DNA from 2 places in the Caballeronia sp. ATUFL_M2_KS44 genome. Region 1 is predicted to be linked to the other one. Evidence: riboswitches for the same ligand, from Rfam matches in the RefSeq annotation. Region 1 holds a riboswitch; the other holds the start of a gene.
What was found. A riboswitch is a leader RNA that binds a small molecule or an ion and turns the genes downstream of it on or off. The one in region 1 is predicted to bind cobalamin.
Positions count from the first base shown of each region.

Region 2: linked by a shared signal. The riboswitch ahead of NCR39_RS02835 (TonB-dependent receptor domain-containing protein) and the one ahead of NCR39_RS18910 (cobalamin biosynthesis protein) in region 1 are both predicted to bind cobalamin.

Region 1 is NZ_JALQEA010000039.1:755,574-758,980, reverse strand. Features, by position in the region: gene NCR39_RS18920 (cobyrinic acid a,c-diamide synthase CobB) at 1-692, opposite strand, end outside; gene cobO (cob(I)yrinic acid a,c-diamide adenosyltransferase) at 692-1,294, opposite strand; gene NCR39_RS18910 (cobalamin biosynthesis protein) at 1,291-1,785, opposite strand; cobalamin riboswitch at 1,795-2,042, opposite strand; cobalamin riboswitch at 2,098-2,347, shown strand; gene cobW (cobalamin biosynthesis protein CobW) at 2,472-3,407, shown strand, end outside.
Region 2 is NZ_JALQEA010000006.1:605,048-608,454, forward strand. Features, by position in the region: gene NCR39_RS02825 (cell division protein ZapA) at 45-383, opposite strand; gene NCR39_RS02830 (ATPase) at 380-769, opposite strand; cobalamin riboswitch at 964-1,262, shown strand; gene NCR39_RS02835 (TonB-dependent receptor domain-containing protein) at 1,367-3,229, shown strand; gene NCR39_RS02840 (FecCD family ABC transporter permease) at 3,265-3,407, shown strand, end outside.

The DNA.
Region 1 (3,407 bases):
CGCGGCGGCGCTTCGGGCATCGCGTCGTCGAAGTCCACATGCGGCGGCAATTCAGCAAGCGCGGTTGCGGCGATGGCATCGGCGGCGCGATCGAGGTGTGCATCGAGGCTCGCGATCTCTTGCGCTTGCGTGAGTCCGAGATGACGCTCGGGCAATGCGATATCGTCCGTATTCGACACATGCCCGCAATAGCGCAGCCCTTCGGGGATGGCTTCCGAGAGCATTTGCGCATGACGTGCCGATGCAACGCGATTCGCGAGCACGCCGTAAAACGGCACATCCGGCCGATAGCGCGCAAGCCCGAACGCGACCGCGCCGAAGGTCTGCGCCATGCCATGCGCGCCGATCACTGCAAGCACGGGCACGTTGAACGCGGCCGCGAGATCGGCGCTGCTCGGCGTGCCATCGAATAAACCCATTACGCCTTCGATCAGAATCAGATCCGCTTCGCGCGCCGCCTGTGCGAGCAAGGCGCGGCATTCGTCGAGTCCGACCATCGATAAATGCAGCGAATAAACCGGTGATCCGCACGCACGTTCGAGAATCATCGGGTCGAGGAAATCCGGACCCGTCTTGAAGACGCGCACGCGCCGGCCGAGCCGCGCATGATGGCGCGCAATCGCAGCGGTCACCGTGGTCTTGCCTTGATGCGATGCGCTCGCGCTAACGAAGAGTGCAGGGCAGCGCAGCATCAGAATTCGACGCCACGTTGCGCTTTCACGCCTTGCTCGCGATACGGATGCTTCACGAGCCGCATCTCCGTGACGAGATCCGCGATGTCGACGAGCGCATCCGGCGCATGACGGCCCGTCACGACCACATGCAGCATCGCGGGCCGCGCCTTCAGCACATCCAGCACTTCATCCAGCGGCAGATACTCGTACTTGAGCACGGTGTTGAGTTCATCGAGCACGACCATCTGATATTCGCCGCTCTCGATCATGCGCCGTGCCTCGTTCCATCCCTTGCGCGCGGTCGCCATGTCGGCTTCGCGGTTCTGCGTGTTCCATGTGTAGCCGTCGCCCATGGTGACGAAATCGCAGTTCGCCACGGCGCTCAGGAAGTCGCGCTCGGATGTGTGTAATGCGCCCTTGATGAATTGCACGACACCGAGCTTCATGCCGTGGCCGAGCACGCGCACTGCCATGCCGAATGCGGCCGTCGTCTTGCCCTTGCCGTTGCCCGTGTTGACGATCAATAAACCTTTCTCGTGATCGGCGGCGGCCTGCTTCTTTTCGTGCCCTTCCTTGCGACGCTGCGTCATGCGCAGATGCGATTCGGTATCGGTTTTCATGAGGTTTTCGTGCTCGACAGAGCTTGATTCATTGCAATGGCGACAGTCACGCCGCCCACGATGGTCTTGCCCACGACAAGGTGCCCGCCGCCGCTCGCAAGCAGCGCGCAAGGCTCGCATACGCCATCGACATTCATGTGCTTGTCCGCATGACGCGAATAACTGCTGCGAACGCGCGCGATTTCTTCCGCTTTGAAAAAGCGCAAGGGCAATTCATGGCGCGCGCAAAACGCCAGCAAACCGGCTTCATTCTCTTTAGCGTCGATGCTGGCCGCTAAAGAAATATCCTCGAAGGAAAGGCTCGATTCGTTCAGCGCGGCACGCACGGCGGCTTCAATAGCGTCGGCGCTTGCGCCTCGCCTGCAACCGATGCCGACTGCAAGACCGCGCTCATTTGCGCAAATAGACTTCATCGAAAAGAATGGGCGGCTCGAGCGGCGCATGCGTCCCTCGCGGATGCGCGGCGTCTGGCAAAGCGCATCGTCATGCATGAGCGATGCGCTTCGTCCCCTGCGCTGGCCGGTATCCGGGCTTGCGACCTCATCGTGCGGCCTTCCCGCCGCGAGCGGCAGTGGCGTGTGCGCACGATGCGCGGCATTGCACGCATGCAATCCCGCCGGTCGCGTACCGTTGCGGGGACAGCACAGGCTGGCACGCTTCGTTCGATCAAAGAACTCGCGGCTTCCTGTTTCCCGTTTAACTGCGCGTTGCGTTCGAACGCGCGAGCACCAGTCGCGGGCCAAAGATACCATATGCGCCTGCTGATAGCGCGTGTTTCCTTGACGCTCCCTCGCGCTCAGCCTAGACTTTCACGCAGTTTTGGTGCTCGTGCGCGAGCTTCTTTCGCGCACAGTTAAACGGGAAGCAGGAAGCGCCTGGCTTTTTTCTAATGAAAGCGCGCGCCAACCTGCGCTGCCCCCGCAACGGTAAGCGACTGGCGGTATCGCAATATCGATTCCGCGCATTGCGCCAAAGGCCACTGTCATGAGCATGGCAGGAAGGCCGCGCAATGAAGCCGCAAGCCCGGATACCGGCCAGACTTTCGCGAGGACCGACGCCGCGGGGATGCGGCTCGACCCATGATCCACGAAGCCGTGCGCTTTCCCGTTTCACACCGCATTCGACGCCGCCATCGGCGCGATGCACGGCGCACGCACACACGAGCCACGGAGCAACGATGCAAACCCGCAAGATTCCCGTCACCGTCGTGACCGGCTTTCTCGGCAGCGGCAAGACCACCTTGATGCGCCACATCATGTCCCATGCGCAGGGCTTGCGCCTGGCCGTGATCGTCAATGAGTTCGGCGAGTTGGGCATCGACGGGGAAATTCTAAAGGGCTGCGGTATCGGCTGCGATGACGGAGCGGCTTCGGCAGACCGCAATCTCTATGAGCTTGCGAATGGCTGCTTGTGCTGCACCGTGCAGGAAGAGTTTTATCCGGTGATGGAGCAATTGCTCGAGCGGCGCGAGCGCATCGATCACGTGCTGATCGAAACGTCGGGTCTTGCATTGCCCAAGCCGCTCGTGCAAGCGTTCAACTGGCCGTCCATCAAGAATGCCTTCACGGTCGATGCGGTCATTACCGTCGTCGATGGTCCCGCCGCCGCGAGCGGACAGTTCGCGGCCAATCCCGCTGCTGTCGATGCGCAACGCAAGGCCGATCCGAACCTCGATCATGAATCGCCGCTGCATGAATTGTTCGAGGATCAGTTGTCGTCTGCCGATCTCGTGATCGTCAACAAGACCGATCTCATGGACGCCGATGCGCTCAGCAAAGTGGAAGCGCTCGTGCGGCCGGAGATTCCGCCTGAAGTGAAAATCGTGCCCGCGCAGATGGGCAAGCTCGATCTGCATGCGTTGCTCGGCTTGCAGGCGGCATCGGAAGAGACGATTCACTTGCGGCACGATCATCACGGCTCCGTGGACGATGAAGGCCACGCGGATCATCATCACGATGACTTCGATTCGGTCGTCGTCGAGGCGCATGTCGAATCGCGCGATCAGGCCATCGCGGCGTTGCACACGCTCGTCGAGCAACACACGATCTATCGCGTGAAGGGCTTCGCGGCACTGCCCGGCGCTGCAATGCGTCTTGTCGTGCAAGGCGTGGGA
Region 2 (3,407 bases), on a different contig from region 1:
TTTTGATTGACACCAACATGCCGATTAGGCCGGCGCATCGGTGCTTATTGCATGTCGTTTTGCACGCCGTTTTGCACTTCGTATTGCGCGATGACCGCGCCGAGCTGCTGGTTCATCGAGTGAACCGTGCGGCGGATTTCTTCGGCGGGGAACGCTTCGCCGTGACGCACGCTGTCCTGCAGCTTGAGCAATTCGGACGCCAGCGAAAGGGCAGCCATGACCGCGATGCGATCCGTGCCGCGCACGCTGCTTGCATTGCGAATCTTGTTCATTTCGGCATCGACGCGGGCCACGGCCTCGCGCAACGCGGCTTCCGTTTCAGGCGAGCACGCAAGGCGATACGGCTGTCCGAGAATGGATACTTCGATCTGCTTGGTCGTCACGCCTTCTCTCCCTGATGATGTTCGCCGTGCATCTCTTCCGCGTGCGCATGTTCATGCTGCGCTTCGCCCGAAGCTTGCGATTCGGCGTTGAGAAGGTCGAGCTGATTGTCGCTTTCGGCATGATGCGCTTTCGCGCGCGGCAGCTTTTCGAGGATCGCGTTCAAGCGCACTTGCGCGTCGTCGATCTTCGCGGAGAGCGAATCGCGCTCGGCTTGCAGCGCGTCGCGTTCGCCTCGCACCTGCACGAGTTCGGCCTGGGCGCCGGCGAAGTCTGCGCGCAATGCTTCGATTTGCGCTTCGAGCGCGAGACGCGCCTGATTATGGCGCTCGCTGATCTGGATCAGCCGGCCGATGTTTCCTGACAGTGATTCGAGTTCGTTGAGCATGTGCTGCGTCCTCTAAAGACCTGGCATTTTAGCGCGGTTCAATGCAGCTTCCGATAATTGTCTCGTTTCGAGACGTAACATCCCCGGATCATGCGTGCATCGCGATGTATTTGTGTGTGGAATGAGCGAGCGAGGCGCGGCGATGATGGTCGCGATGCCCGGCGCGCGTTCTTGACTGCCCCGATGCCCGCTCCTACACTTGCGGCACTTTTGGTGCTCGCGTCCGCTTCTCTCGCGGATGCAGTCAAACGGGAAACAGGGAGCGACGTTCCGGCGCATGACCGGGGCGCGCCAACCTGTGCTGCCCCCGCAACGGTAAGCGACCGCAACGCAAGTTGCAAGTCGTCCCTCGCGCGTTTTTCGCGGCGCATCGCGTGATTTTTTATCGCAGATGCCGTCTGCAAGAAACGTGTCGACGCCACTGCGCGCCATGCGCGGGAAGGCGGGACGAAGCGTCGCCAGCCCGGATACCGGCCAATCGTCCAGCACGCCGATGTCGTCGAACGAGTCAGGAATCGTACGATGCGGCGCGCGCGTCGCGCACAGACCTCGCGGGGAGCGGGGCACGCGCCAGCCCCGAACCGGAATTCTTCACGCATGGTCTTGCCTTCGTCCGGCATCGAACGTCGCGCCGTCTGCGCCGCCGTTTGCGCCGCCCTCAATGTGCTCGCGCAGCCTGCACGCGCCGATACCACCGAACAGGTTCTCACGCCCGTCGTCGTGACCGCGACACGCAGCGCGCAGCCGCTCGCCGATTCCCTCCCGCAGACCTCGCTCTTCGACGAGCAGGACATTGCCGACACCAACGCCGACGACGTGCTCGGTCTCATCGCGCTCGCGCCCGGCGTGCAAATCACGCGCAACGGCGGGCCGGGATCGAACTCGGGCGTGTTCATACGCGGCGCGGCGTCGTCGCAATCGCTCGTTCTGATCGATGGCGTGCGCGTCGAATCGGTATCGCTCGGGGCGGCGCAGTTGTCGCAACTGATGCTCGATCAGACCGATCGCGTCGAGGTCGTGAACGGCAACGTGTCGGCGCTGTACGGGTCGAATGCGATCGGCGGCGTCGTTCAGATATTCACGAAAGAGGGCGACGCGCATCCGCCGCGCTTTCACTTCGAAGCGGAATACGGCAGCTATCACACGCAGCGGCAATCGGCGGGCGTGGACGGCGCGCTCGATGCCGATGGCCGCACCACGTTCAGCCTGAACGTGTCGCGCGAAAAGACCGACGGCTTCTCGTCAATCGATCCGGCGCTCGCGCCCGGCGCGAATCCGAACGCAAACGGCTATCTGAACGAAAGCGTCGCGGCGACGCTGCGCCACAAGTTCACCGACAAGTGGGACGCGGGCGTGCGCTTTCTGCAATCGAACGGCGTCGACAGTTTCGACGATCCCTACGGCTCGCCGACCGACATCAACAATGCGCACGATCGCGTGCGCTCGGCGTCGGTGTTCGCGAACGGCAAGCTGACGGACCGCTGGACCACGCACTTCACGATCGCGCAGGGACAGGACCGCGCGAACATCGAGCAGAACGGCGTCTATACGAGCCGCTTCAACTCCGAGAATCATCAGTATCTCTGGCAGAACGACTTCAAAATCACGGACGCGCACAAGCTGCTGTTCGGCTACGAGCACCTGGATCAATCGCTCGATTCGGATCAACTCAGCGCGCCGGATCGTCATGTGAACTCGGTGTTCGCGGGCTACGTGGGCCGCTTCGGCGCGAGCGACGTGCAGGCGAACGTGCGTCACGACCAGTACTCGGATTTCGGCGGCGCGAACAGCTACTATCTGGGCTACGCCTATAACTTCGACGCGCACTGGCGCGCGAGCGCGAGCTACTCGGCGTCGTTCCGCGCGCCGAGCTTCGACGACCTCTACTATCCGTTCAGCGGCAATCCGTCGATTCAGCCGGAGCGCAGCCATTCGGTCGAGGCCGCGCTGCAATACGCATCGGGCAAAGTGGGCGTGCTGCGCGTGACCGCGTTCCAGACGCGCTATTCGAATCTGATCGATTACGTATCGGACGGCAGCGGCTTCTATATCGCGCAGAACGTGGGGCGCGCGAAGGTGCAGGGCGTCGAGGGATCGTGGGCGGGGCATGTCGGCGCCACGGATGTGCGCGCGGGCGTGACGTTCCAGAATCCCGTCGACGAGACGAATCACGAAGACCTGACGCGACGCGCGCGGCGCTTCGCCACGCTGTCGGCGCATCGTTCTTTCGGACGATGGCGCGTGGGCGGCGAGTGGATCGTGAGCGGCGCGCGCAGCGATTACGATTCGACGCTCGCGGGCTACGGCGTGGTGAATCTGTCCGCGCGCTACGACATCACGAAGTCGTGGTGGCTGAGCGCGCGCATCGACAATCTGTTCGACCGGAACTATGAACTTGCGTACTCGTACAACACGCCCCGGCGCGGCGCGTACATCACGCTGGGCTTCAATCCGTCGTGAGCGTGGCGTCTGACGCGCGGCGTCATCCCAAGGCGATGACCGCCAGCCGCGCCGCGCTCATCTGGCTCGCGCTCGGCGCGGCGGCGTTCGTCGTGCTCGCGGCGTCGCTCGCGCTCGGCAGTGTGAATCTGCCGATGCCGCGTGCAATCGCCGCGCTGCTGCACGCGCGCGCCGCCAC